Linked DNA regions of Hydrogenophaga sp. SL48. The protein of the gene in region 2 binds, or shares a complex with, the protein of the main gene of each other region. Links are inferred from orthologs where the notes say so. Each region holds a gene or a part of one and is shown on either strand. Other genes may lie near its edges.

The links. Proteins that work in one complex are often made in the same cells at the same time.
Region 1: the proteins of IM738_RS14315 (region 2) and IM738_RS09340 are in contact, whole or in part, in a cryo-EM structure (PDB 9GE8), measured with the Escherichia coli proteins. The link is inferred for Hydrogenophaga sp. SL48 from one-to-one orthologs.

What each region holds. Positions count from the first base shown.
Region 1 is NZ_CP063400.1:1,962,734-1,967,320, reverse strand. What follows is about bases 1,870-4,574. They hold IM738_RS09340 (arylesterase), read right to left. Parts: upstream 3,692-4,574; coding sequence 3,047-3,691; downstream 1,870-3,046. Other genes in these bases: rlmB (23S rRNA (guanosine(2251)-2'-O)-methyltransferase RlmB), read left to right, coding at 4,486-4,574; IM738_RS09335 (ABC transporter ATP-binding protein), read left to right, coding at 3,729-4,406; mnmH (tRNA 2-selenouridine(34) synthase MnmH), read right to left, coding at 1,979-3,040; IM738_RS09350 (hypothetical protein), read left to right, coding at 1,870-1,871. Also shown: IM738_RS09360 (phosphoribosyltransferase), read left to right, coding at 1-455; IM738_RS09355 (PLP-dependent transferase), read left to right, coding at 461-1,651; more of IM738_RS09350, read left to right, coding at 1,683-1,869; more of rlmB, read left to right, coding at 4,575-4,587. UniProt on the Escherichia coli protein: TesA is a multifunctional esterase that can act as a thioesterase, lysophospholipase and protease.
Region 2 is NZ_CP063400.1:3,016,329-3,024,370, forward strand. The notes cover bases 3,002-6,107. They hold IM738_RS14315 (ABC transporter permease), read right to left. Parts: upstream 5,768-6,107; coding sequence 3,236-5,767; downstream 3,002-3,235. Other genes in these bases: IM738_RS14310 (group II truncated hemoglobin), read right to left, coding at 3,002-3,230; upp (uracil phosphoribosyltransferase), read right to left, coding at 6,007-6,107. Outside these bases: ispH (4-hydroxy-3-methylbut-2-enyl diphosphate reductase), read right to left, coding at 1-157; IM738_RS14295 (FKBP-type peptidyl-prolyl cis-trans isomerase), read right to left, coding at 267-716; RadC family protein, read left to right, coding at 837-1,529; IM738_RS14305 (Smr/MutS family protein), read left to right, coding at 1,707-2,348; more of IM738_RS14310, read right to left, coding at 2,823-3,001; more of upp, read right to left, coding at 6,108-6,639; IM738_RS14325 (formate dehydrogenase accessory sulfurtransferase FdhD), read right to left, coding at 6,697-7,641; IM738_RS14330 (hypothetical protein), read right to left, coding at 7,671-8,027.

The DNA of each region.
Region 1 (4,587 bases), 1.1 Mb from region 2 along the record:
CGCTCAAGGTGCACCAGTCGGGCTGGCAGTTCGACACCATCTTGTGCCTCGCGCGCGGCGGCATGAGACCCGGCGATGTGCTGTCTCGCATCTTCGACGTGCCGCTGGCCATCATGTCCACCAGCTCCTACCGCGCGGCCGCCGGTACCCAGCAGGGCAACCTGGACATCGCTCGCTACATCACGACCCCCAAGGGCGAAATCGCCGGCAAGGTGCTGCTGGTGGACGACCTGGCAGACTCCGGTCACACGCTCAACGCCGTGATCGGCCTGCTCAAGAACAACTACGCACCCATCACAGAATTGCGCAGTGCCGTGATCTGGACCAAACAGTTGTCCACCTTCACCCCCGACTACTCGGTGGAGTTCTTGCCCACCAATCCCTGGATCCATCAGCCCTTCGAGGGCTATGACAGCATGCGTCCCGAGCAGTTGCTCGAAAAGTGGAAACTCTGATTCCGATGTCAGAGTTATCCACCCGCCTCATTCACCATCCCTATCGCCCGCCCGAGGGCTTTGACGCCGTTGCGCCCGGTGTGCACAAGGCGTCGACCGTCATCTTCCCCAACGTGCACGCCTTGCGCACGCAAGAATGGGTGGACAAGAGTGGCTACACCTACGGTCTGCACGGCACACCCACCACCTTCATCCTCGAAGAGCGCATCGCCACCGTCGAAGGCGGCTCGCATTGCGTGCTGGCGCCCAGCGGCCTCTCGGCCGTGGCGCTGGTGGACATGGCGTTCCTCAAGCAGGGCGAAGAGCTGCTGATCCCCGACAACGCCTACGGCCCCAACAAGGCCTTTGCCAACGTCGAGCTGGCCGCTTGGGGCATCACGCACCGTTGCTACGACGCGCAGAACCCGGCCGACCTGGCCGCCAAGATCGGCCCGGCCACGCGGCTGGTGTGGCTCGAAGCGCCGGGCTCCATCACGCTCGAGTTTCCCGACCTGCCCGCGCTGGTGGCCGTCGTGAAACAGGCCAACGCCCACCGGTCCAGTGAGCGACCCATCCTGACGGCCCTCGACAACACCTGGGGTGCGGGCATTGCCTTCAATGCGTTCGAGCTGGGTGCCGACATCTCCATGCAGGCGCTCACCAAATACCCCAGCGGTGGCGCCGATGTGCTGATGGGGTCGGTCGTGACGCGCGACCACGCCCTGCACCACCAGTTGCTCCTGACGCACATGCGCCTGGGCCTCGGGGTCAGCGGCAATGACACGGAGCTCGTGCTGCGCGGCCTGAACACCATGGCACTGCGCTACGCCGCACAAGACACCACCACGCGCGAACTCGCGACCTGGATGCAGGGGCAATCCGGCGTGGTGCAGGTGTTGCACCCGGCCTTGCCCGGATCACCGGGACATCACACCTGGCAACGTGATGCGAAGGCTGCCGCGTGTCTTTTCAGCGCCGTCTTCGACGAGCGTTTCAGGCAGGCTCAGATCGACGCTTTCTGCGATCAACTGCAGCTGTTCAAGCTTGGCTGGAGCTGGGCCGGCCCCATCAGCCTGTGCGCGCCCTACAACATTTCCTCCATCCGCACCCAGGAGTGGCCGCACAAAGGCGGCCTGGTGCGCTTCGCGATCGGGCTTGAAGCCGTCGAAGACCTGCGCGCCGATCTGGCCCAGGCGCTCGCCACGCTGAACGCCTGATCTCCCTTCCTGAACCATTTGAAAGACTGACTTGGCCACTCCCAACTACGGATACGAAAAACGCCAGCGCGAACTTGCCAAGAAAAAGAAGAAGGAAGAGAAGCTGCGAGCCAAAGCCGCTGGCAAGCCGCACGACGATGCAAGCGAGGGCAACGACGCGGAGAGCCCTGCGGACGCGCCCTCCCCAGAAGGCAATAACGAGCCTGGCTCCACCGCCTGACCACTCGAGGTGGCAGGTTGCCGGGCACGTTCCTTGGCGACCCGATCAGCTGGAGCGGTTGGAGGTCCTTCGGATCGAAGGTCGGGCGGACGACCTGACGGGCTTGGTCAGACAGGTGATGCGATCAAGTGGGCGGCTGCATCGCGGAGCGCATCACCGGAGCGGTTGATCAGCTCGCAGCGCTGCGCCTGCCGGTAGCACTTGAAATTTCGCTCGATCGACGCCGCGTACATCGGGTCATAGTGTTGCGTCAGCAACTCCAGAACAACCTCGGGTGTCTGGCCCGATCGCACCCGTGTGGTCCAGGCCTCGACCACCGCCTTGCCGCGCAGCTCGGTGAGTGCTTCCAGCCGCTGGCAGAAGTGCTCACTGTCTTTCACAAAGAAATCGTAGTCCTCCAGCAGAAGCGCCACGCGCTCGTCATCTGACAGAACGAGGTCGATGCAAGGGCTTTCGCGCATGGTGTCGATCAATGCGTCCGGCACGCGCACATTTCCGACCTTCTTGCTTTCGCTTTCGACGAACACCGGTCGCGCCGCGTCGAACCCGCGCAGCGCGTCCCAGATCAGGCTGTCGAAACGTTTCTGGCTGGGCTGAGGCACACCGGGGATGTGACCCAGCACCGAACTTCGGTGGTTGGCCAGGGCTTCGAGGTCGAGCACCTGTGCCCCTTGCGCCCTGAGTGCTTGCAGCAAGCGTGTCTTGCCGCTGCCGGTGGGGCCGCAGACCACGCGGTAGTGGAGTCTCCGGGCCTGCGCTGGAATGTCTTCCACCAGTGCGGCCCGCCAGGCCTTGTAGCCACCCTCGATCAAGGTCACCTGAAAGCCGATGGCACCGAGGATGGTCGCGAGTGCGCCACTGCGGTTGCCACCGCGCCAGCAGTAGACCAGCGGCTTCCAGGTGCGAGGTTTGTCGATCACCTCGCGCTCGATGTGAGCCGCGATGTTGCGCGCCGAAAGCGCTGCGCCACGCTTCTTGGCTTCGAAGGCGTTGACCTGCTTGTACATGGTGCCGATGGTGATCCGCTCGGCATTGTTCAGCGTGGGCCAGTTGACGGCACCGGGCACATGGTCGAGCGCGTGCTCGTCTTCGGTGCGGGCGTCGATGATGGTGTCGTAATCGCCGAGCTGTTGGATGGCGGCGGCTGCGGGCAGGGTGTGGACGGGCATGCCCGATTATCGTTTCGGCAACATGGGCGCCAGCACCGCCCAGACGTTGTTGGCCAGCGTGGGCTGGGCCGCCTCGTTGGGGTGAATGCGGTCTTCCTGAAACAGCAGGGTCGGGTCGGCCAGATCGGCCACGCCCTTGAGCAGGAAGGGCACCAGCGCTGCCTTCTCGGCGGTCGCCACCGTCTTGAACACCTCGCGGAAGTCTTGCGTGTACTTGCCGCCGTAGTTGGGCGGCACCTGCATGCCGACGATCACCACGCGCGCACCCGCCTCACGCGAGAGGCGCGCCATGGCGGTGAGGTTGTCGCGTGTCATGGTCAGCGGCAGCCCGCGCAGCGCATCGTTGGCACCCAGCTCAAGGACAACGATGGCCGGTTTGTGCAGCTTGAGCAGCGCGGGCAGGCGTGAACGCCCACCCGATGAGGTGTCGGCGCTGATGCCGGCGTTGACCATGTGGGCGGGGATGCGTTCCTTCACCAGTCGTTGTTGCAGGATCTGCACCCAGCCGCTGCCGCGCTTGAGGCCGTATTCGGCGCTGAGGGAGTCACCCACCACCAGCACGGCCGCCGACTTGCTCGCCGTCTGGGCGCTGGCCAATGACCCCGTCGAGGCGAGCAGGGAGAGCAGGGCGTTAAAGTGACGACGTTTCAACTGAGAGCCTTTCAAGGCGAAAACGATGCCGGATGACATGATTGTGGTGAAGCAGGTGTTCAAATCGGTCACCGACTCCACGGGCACGCTGACCATTTTGCGCGATATCGACTTTTCGCTGCGCCGTGGGGAGACCGCCGCCATCGTTGGCGCGTCGGGTTCGGGGAAAAGTACCCTGTTGTCCATCATCGCCGGCCTGGACACGCCCACCAGCGGAACCGTGCTCATTGACGGGGTTGACCTTTTTGCGCGCAACGAAGACCAGCGGGCTGCCTTGCGGGCGGAAAAGCTGGGGTTCGTTTTCCAGAGCTTCCAGTTGCTGGGCAACCTGAGCGCGCTGGAAAACGTGATGCTGCCGTTGGAACTCGTGGGCCGGCGCGACGCCCGCACCGCCGCCACCGCCATGTTGCAGCGCGTGGGCCTGGGCGAGCGCCTGGGGCACTACCCCAAGGTGCTGTCGGGCGGCGAGCAACAGCGCGTGGCGCTGGCGCGGGCGTTTGTGGTGAAACCGGCCGTGCTGCTGGCCGATGAACCCACGGGTAGCCTGGACTTCGCGACGGGTGAGAAGGTGATGGAGCTGATGTTCGAGCTCAACCGCGAGCAGGGCACGACGTTGGTGCTCGTGACCCACGACCGGGCCATCGCGCAGCGCTGCGAGCGCCGCATCGTCATCGAAGCAGGGCAGGCCTCCGAGGCTGAACAGATGCCAGCCTGAGGCGCAGCCAATCCCTTGGCCCTGGGTAACGCGGATGTCGGGGGCGTCATTCAGGTCGGTGCGCGGGGATAATCTGCGCATGTCTTCTTCCAAAGTGCTTTTCGGCTTTCACGCCGTGGGCGTGCGTCTGAAAACCGCGCCCCAATCCGTCGTCGAGGTTTACTTCGAATCCACCCGCCGC
Region 2 (8,042 bases):
TGTCCTTGAGGTCGTTGACCACATAGGTGTTGTGAACGATCTCGTGGCGCACATAGATCGGCCGGCCAAACTTGGCCAGCGCGCGCTCGACGATCTCGATGGCGCGGTCCACGCCGGCGCAGAAGCCACGCGGTTCGGCAAGAAGAATCTCACTCATACAGAAAAGTCCTCGGCGTGAAGTGCTGCAACCCAGGGCATCGCGGAACCGGCTTTGCCGGGCCGCAGATGCTGCCCCCTGGGGGGTGACGCGAAGCGGCGCAGGGGGGTCAATCCAAAACTCCAATCAGCTGGACTTCAAACTTCACTGGCTGGCCCGCCAGCGGGTGGTTGAAGTCGAACAGCACGGCGCCGTCTTCGCGCACCTCGACCGCCGAGCCGGCGTAGCTGCCCAGGCCATCGGGCGTGGGGAACTGCACCACGTCGCCGGCCACGTACTGTTCGTGCGGGTCGCCCAGCTCGCTCAGCAGCTTGCGCGCGACCCACTGGACCATCTCGGGCTGGCGCTCGCCGAAAGCTTCGCCGGCGGCCAGCTCGATCACGGTGCGCGTGCCCTCCTCCAGACCCAGCAGGCGCTGCTCGATGGCCGGCGACAACTGTCCCGAGCCCAGGCTCAAGGTGGCGGGCTGCCCCTCGAACGTGTCGATGATCACCTGGCCCTGCGGACCGGACATGCGGTAGTGCAGGGTGAGAAAAGAGCCGTCTTGGACTTGGGTCATGGACAAATGGGGGATGAAACAGAGGGGATGGTGGACCGAAACCGCGGAAAACCGCCGGTTCGTGCCCGCCACGCAACAGCCGCTATTGTAAAAAGCGGGCACACCCAGGGAACAACTCACATGAATGGCCTTGCCAGCACCGGACTCAAGAGCCTGCCGAGCGACGCGCGACCGCGCGAAAAACTGCTCGCACGCGGCCCCTCGGCCCTGAGCGATGCCGAGTTGCTGGCCCTGCTGCTGCGCACCGGCATGGCCGGCAAACACGTGATCCAGCTCGCCCAGGAGCTGCTCGACCGCTTCGGTGGCGTGGGCGGCCTGCTGCACACCGGCGCCGAAGCGCTGAAGGTGATCAAGGGCCTGGGGCCGGCCAAACGCGCCGAGGTGGTGGCGGTGCTGGAACTGGCTCGCCGGGCGCTGGCACAGGAGCTGCAGCAGAAGCCCTTGTTCGACAGCCCGAAAGCGGTGCGCGAGTACCTGCAACTGCAGCTGGGCGCCAAAGCGCACGAGGTGTTTGCTGTGCTGTTCCTCGACAGCCAGAACCGCCTGATCGCGCTCGAAGAGCTGTTTCGCGGCACCCTCACCCAGACCAGCGTGTACCCCAGGGAGGTGGTGCTTAGGGCCCTGCACCACCACGCGGCTTCGGTGGTGCTGGCGCACAACCACCCCAGCGGCGAAGCCCGCCCCTCGCGCGCCGACGAGGCGCTCACGCAGACGCTCAAGGCGGCACTGGCGCTGGTGGACGTGCGGGTGCTCGACCATTTCATCGTCACACGGGATCAAGCGGCGTCCATGGCAGAGCTCGGTCTGATTTGACCCCCCTGCGCCGCTGAGCGGCTTCCCCCCTTGGGGGACCACACCCTTGGACCGGCGAAGCCGGATCTTCGGTGTGTGCTGGGTTGGGCACGCGCTCCGGCTGCCTCTGGGCCATCTTGCTCGGCAATGCCGGCTTCAAGGCATTGGTTACTCCTCCTGCGCGAGAATCGCGCCACCATGAAACTGCGCTCGCTGTCCGAACTCAAGACGCTGCAGCAGGTGATCGCCCAGCGGGCGGCCGCCGAGGCGGCGGCGCGCGAGGCGGAGCGCCTGCGCCTGCAGCGGCTGGACCGTGAGAAGCGACTGTTTGAACTGGCGGTCGGCCCGGTGCGGCCGCTGTCCGCTGCGCGGCGCGCGGTGCACCCGCCGCGCCATGTGCCACCCGAGCCGCGACAGCGCCAGCTCGACGAAGACGCCGTGATGCGCGAGGCCCTGTCGGACGATTTCGATGTGGAAACGCTGCTGCACACCGATGACCAGCTGAGCTACCACTGCCATGGGCTGGGGCCGGACGTGATGCGCAAACTGCGCGAAGGCCACTGGAGCATCCAGCGCCAGATCGACCTGCACGGCCTGCGGGTGGACGAAGCACGCGAGGCGCTGGGCCGCTTCGTTCGCGAGTCGCACCAGCTGGGCCTGCGCTGCGTGCGCGTGGTGCACGGCAAGGGCCTGGGCTCGCCGGGCCGCGCGCCGGTGCTCAAGGGCCGGGTGCTGCGCTGGCTGGTGCAGAAGAAGGAAGTGATGGCTTTCGTTCAGGCGCGGCCGGCCGAGGGCGGGGCCGGGGCGCTGGTGGTGCTGCTCAAGTCTGTGGGGCGCTGAGCGCCTTGGGTTTCGCCCTTCGGCGCATGTTGCGGGTGGGCAGGGGCAGGTGGTCCGGGTGCTCGTTCTCCATCCCACCTCTCGGGCGGCTGCGAGGGTGCGCTGCCGTTGCTTCATCAACACCGTTGCAGCGCGCACGCTCTGTGGCAACGGCGAATGGGGACTGCGCCCGCTCACCCAAACCACCTGCCCCGACGTGATGTTTGAGCGAGCCCGCTGGCACGCCCTTCTGTGTTTGAGGACGATGGCGGCTGCCCCGGGCGCAGGCCCCATTCGCCGTTGCCACAGAGGGCGCGCACCCGTTCAGGGTTGACGCCGTAGCGGCTGCGCGCACAACCATCCGACGGCGAGCGTGGGCCGGAGAACGGGGGTGACGCCATCGGCCTGCGCGAGGTGCGACGGAGCAAGCGCGAGGAGAGAGGAAGCCTCTGCACCCACCACAAGCCGTGGCTCGCCAGAAACCCACGGAAGGCTTCAGGCAGGCGTGTTGCGCATCCAGTCGGCGGTCTTGAAGAAGCTGTCTTTCAACCGGCCCCTCAGATCCTCAGGCACCCCGGTCTCGCCCATCGCCTGGTCCATGCACGCCAGCCACTGGTCACGCTCGACGATGCCGATGGCAAACGGCATGTGGCGCATGCGCAGGCGCGGGTGGCCGAAGCGCTCTTCGTAGTGCGACGGGCCGCCCAGCCAGCCGCACAAAAACCAGTGCAGCTTCTGCCGCGCGTCGTCCAGCGTGCTGCCGTGCGCGGCGCGCAGTTCGCGGTAACCCGGCTCGATGTCCATCAGGTCGTAGAAGCGGTCCACCAGCGCCCGCACGCGGGCTTCGCCGCCGATCCATTCAAACGGGGTGGTGGGGGAAACGGGAGATTCAGAAGCGTTCATCGGGGTCACACCGCGGCGCGGCGCAAGGTTTCAACAACGGGGGTTCGCAACACGCTGCGCAGGCCCCACCAGCCAGCCATCAGCGCCAGCACACCGCCCGCCAACGCGCCGCCCAGCGGCACCCAGAGCGACGGCTGCCAGCTGAATTCGAACACGAAGCGCGCCAGCGCCCAGCCCACGCCCATCGCCACCACCGAGGCCAGCAGGCCCGCGAGCAGGCCCACGCCCAACAGCTCGATGCGCTGCACGTCGCGCAGCAGCTTCGAGCTGGCGCCCACGGCCCGCAGCACCGCGAACTCGCGCTCGCGTTCGCCGCGCGTGGCGGTGATCGTGGCCAGCAGCACCACCAGCCCGGCGGCGAGTGCGAAGGCGAACAGAAATTCGACCGCGCGGATCACCTGGCCCAGCACGCGCTGCACCTGCGCGATGGTCTGGCTCATGTCCACGTTGGTGATGTTCGGGAATTGCCGCACCAGCGTGTTGTCGAAGCGCTTGTCGCTGTCGGCCACGCGGTAAGCGCTGATGTAGGTGACGGGCACGTCGGGCATCTCCGCGAGCGGGAAGATGACGAAGAAGTTGACGCGCATGGAACCCCAGTCCACCTTGCGCAGGCTGGTGATGCGGCCGTTCACGGCCACGCCGGCCATGTCGAAGCCCAGCGTGTCGCCCAGCTTGAGGCCCAGCTCCTCCGCCAGGCCCTCTTCCACGCTCAGGCCGTCGGCCTCGTTGGCGGTCCACCGGCCCTGCACCACCTCGTTGTGCGGCGGCTGCACCTCGGTGTGCGAGAGGTTGAACTCGCGCTCCACCAGGCGCTGCGCGCGCTCGCTCTCGTAGCTGTCGGGCTGCACCGGCTGGCCGTTGACCGACACCAGGCGGCCGCGAATCATCGGGTACCAGTCGAACTTGGCGATGCCTCCGTCGCGCAGCGCCTGCTGGAAGGCCGCGCCCTGCTCGGGCTGCACGTTGATGACGAACCGGTTGGGCGCGTCGGGCGGTGTGGCGTTGCGCCAGCTGGCGATGAGGTCGGTGCGCAGCAGCACCAGCAGCACCAGCGCGAGCAGGCCCACGGCCAGCGAGCTGATCTGAACCACGGCATAGGCCGGGCGCGCCGAGAGCTGGCGCGTGGCGAGCACCAGCGCGCGCGGCGCGGTGGTTTCGTTCACGCTGCGCCGCAGCAGCCACACGGCGCCCCAGCTGACCAGGGCGAACACCGCGACCGCCACGGCAAAGCCGCCCACGGCGATGCCACCGAGCTTGAGATCGCGGCTGGCGGCCAGCAGCAGCACCGCAAAACCCGCCACGCCCAGGCCCAGCACGGCCAGCGTCGCGGGCTTGAGCTGGCCCACGTCGCGACGGATCACGCGCAGCGGCGGCACCTGCGCCAGCTGCAGCACCGGCGGCAGGCCGAAGGCCAGCATCAGCGTGAGCCCCATGCCCAGGCCCAGCAACACCGGCCAGACGCTCGCGGCCGGCAAGGCCGATTCGACCAGCCCCGCCAGCAGCAGCACGAACACATGATGAAAGGCGTAGCCGGCGAGCACGCCCAGCACGCTGGCCGCGAGACCGACCACGATGAACTCGAAGGCGTAGGCACGCGCCATCGCGCCCTGCGACAGGCCGAGCACGCGCATCATGGCGCAGTCGTCGAGGTGGCGCTGCGCGAAGCCCCGCGCCGCGATCGCGACCGCCACGGCGGACAGCAGGGCCGCCAGCAGCGCGACGAGGTTGAGGAATTTTTCGGCGCGCGCCAGCGTCTGCTGCATCTCGGGCCGCCCGCCTTCGAGCGACTCCAGGCGCAGGCCCCGCACCTCGGGCTTGGCGATCTCGGCCTCGGCCCAGGTCACGAAGCGCTTGACCGCGGCGTCGTTCCCGGCCACCGCGATCCGGTGGTTCAACCGGCTCGCGGGCTGCACCAGGCCGGTGGCCGGCAGGTCGGCGGCGTTGATCATCACGCGCGGCGCGAAGCTCATGAAACCCGCGCCCCGGTCGGGCTCGACCACGATGACCTTGGCCAACGTGAAGCTCGAATCCCCCAGCAGCAACGGCTGGCCTATCTTCAGGTCGAGCGCGGCCAGCAAGGCCGCATCGACCCAGACCGTGCCCGGCGCCGGAATGTCGCGCGTGACCCCATCGGCGGCTTCGGGCGCGTCCGCCACCCGCAAGGCGCCGCGCAGCGGGTAACCGGGCGCCACCGACTTCAGCGCCACCAGCCGAGCCGCACCGCCGTCTTCGTCGCGCGCCCGGCCCATGGTGGGAAAGCCCAGCGTCTGCACCGTCTGCAGGCCCAGGCTGCGCGCCTGCTCCTCAAAGGCCGGCGGGGGCGCGTTGTCGCTCTGGATCACCGCATCGCCACCGATCAGCGCCCGCGCGTCCCGCGTCAACCCACCCTGCAACCGGTCGGCAAAAAACCCCACCGCCGTCAGCGCCGCCACCGCCAGCGTCACCGCCAGCAGCAGCAACCGCAATTCACCCGCGCGCCAGTCGCGCCAAAGGGAACGCCAGCCGAGTTGCCAGAAGGAAGGGGGTCGATGGTCCATGGCGCGACCTTAACGCATCGGGTTGAACCGCACCCACGAAGGCAGCAATTCCCCGAGCGACGCGCCCGGAACCAGGACACGAAAAACCAACGAAAGGAGTTCGATTCAAAAGCGCGGCGCATCCGGAGCGCGAGGCGCAGAAGCCGGGAACGCGGCGGGTCCGGCTCTGCCGGCCCGCTCGCGTTGCCCCTTGAGGGGCGGAGCCGGTTACACGCAGTGAACCGGCGATGGGGGTGGTTCTACTTCGTCCCGAAGATCCGGTCGCCCGCGTCGCCCAGGCCCGGCACGATGTAGCCGTGTTCGTTCAACTCACGGTCCACCGCCGGGGTGTAGATCGGCACGTCGGGGTGGGCGTCGTGGAAGGTCTTGATGCCCTGCGGGCAGGTCACGAGGCACACGAAGCGGATCGAGCGAGGCTTGGTCTGTTTCAGCCGGTCCACGGCGGCCACGGCCGAGTTGCCGGTGGCCAGCATGGGGTCGAGCACGATCACGTCACGCTCTTCCATGCCGCTGGGCATCTTGAAGTAGTACTCGACCGCCTGCAGCGTGGCCGGGTCGCGGTACAGGCCGATGTGGCCCACCCGTGCGCCGGGAATGACCTGCAGCATGCCATCGAGAAAACCGTTGCCCGCGCGCAGGATGGACGCGAGCACGACCTTCTTGCCGTCGATCACGCGCGACTGCATCTTCTCCAGCGGTGTCTCGATCTCGATGGTCTGCATCGGCATCTCGCGCGTGATCTCGTAGGCCAGCAGGGCCGAGAGTTCGTGCACCAGCTCGCGGAAGCTCTTGGTGCTGGTGTCCTTGCGGCGCATCAGCGTGAGCTTGTGCTGCACCAGGGGGTGATCAATGATGTGGACGTCGCGGCTCATCGGCTAGGCTCTCTCGGCGGGTGGGGGCTGGCCCCAACGGCCGGCGTTGACCTGAGTTTATGCGGCTTCGGATCGTGCGACCGGCGCCGCTCTGCGCTCCGCCACCGGGGCGGCCGGGATCGCGTCGAACACCAGCCGCTGCGGGTGCGTGTAGCAGAGAAAGCGCGTGTGGGTCGCGCGGCCGATGGCGCACAGGCCCACGCGCTCGGCGATCTGCTGGCCCATCTGCGTGATGCCCGAACGCGACACCACGAGGGGCACGCCCATCTGCGCCGACTTGATGACCATCTCGCTGGTCAGGCGACCGGTGGTGTAGAACACCTTTTGCCCCAGAGGCAGGTCGACCTGCAAGGCCATCCAGCCGGCGATAGTGTCCACCGCGTTGTGGCGGCCCACGTCTTCGACAAACAGCTGCAGCTGGTCGTCCACGAACAGCGCGCAGGCGTGCACCGAGCCGGCCGACTTGTAGGTGCTTTCTTTCAGGCGGATGGTGTTGACGATGCGGTTGAGCTGCGACTGGCGCAGCACCGCGTCGGGCGGCAAGGCGATGCGGTGAATCTCGTCCATCAACCCGCCGAACACGCTGCCCTGGCCGCAGCCGGTGGTGACCACGCGTTTGGAGGTGCGTTCTTCGATGCGGTCGATGCCGTGTCGCGTGACCACGGCGGCGGCGCCCACCTCCCAATCGACCGTGATGGACTCGATGTCGCTCACCGAACCCACCAGGCGCTGGTTGAGCAGGAAGCCCAGCACCAGCCACTCGGGGTGGGCACCCAGGGTCATGAGCGTGACGAGTTCGCGCTTGTCCACGTACACCGTGAGGTCGCGCTCGGCGGGGATCGACACCGTGCCGGGCTGGCCGTACTCGTCCACCACCGCCACCGCCCGGGTGAGCGGTGCGATGGCCTGGGTCAATCGGGGCAGGATCGGCACGGGGGAGGGGTCAACAAGGGTCACGGCGGGGAATTCACAAAAGGAAGAAGGCCCGAAGGCCTTCCACATGATGCATCAGCGGGCGTTCAGGCGCCGCATCAGGATTTTTTGGCCGGGGCGGCAGCAGGGGCTGCGGGCGTGGCAGGAGCCGCGGCCGGGGCAGCCGCCGCAGCGGGCGCGGGCCAGACGAAGGGGCCGGGATCGGCACAGGGCGGCGTCGCCGTGGCCGGCTTCACCGGTTTGCCCGAAGCGGCAGCGGTCTTGGCGTAGTGCGCGGCCGCACGGTCCATCGACAGACACAGCTTGTAGCCGTCCACCTTGCCGGTGTGCGCGGTCTTGGCCTTGGCCTCCTCCGCCTTGGCCTTGGCGGCGTCGTCCAGCACGGGGGCGGGCAACTTGGCCATGGCGCCGACCGAGGCGGTGAGCAGCAGGGAAACGAGCAGGAATGATTTCATCGCAAATGTCCTTAA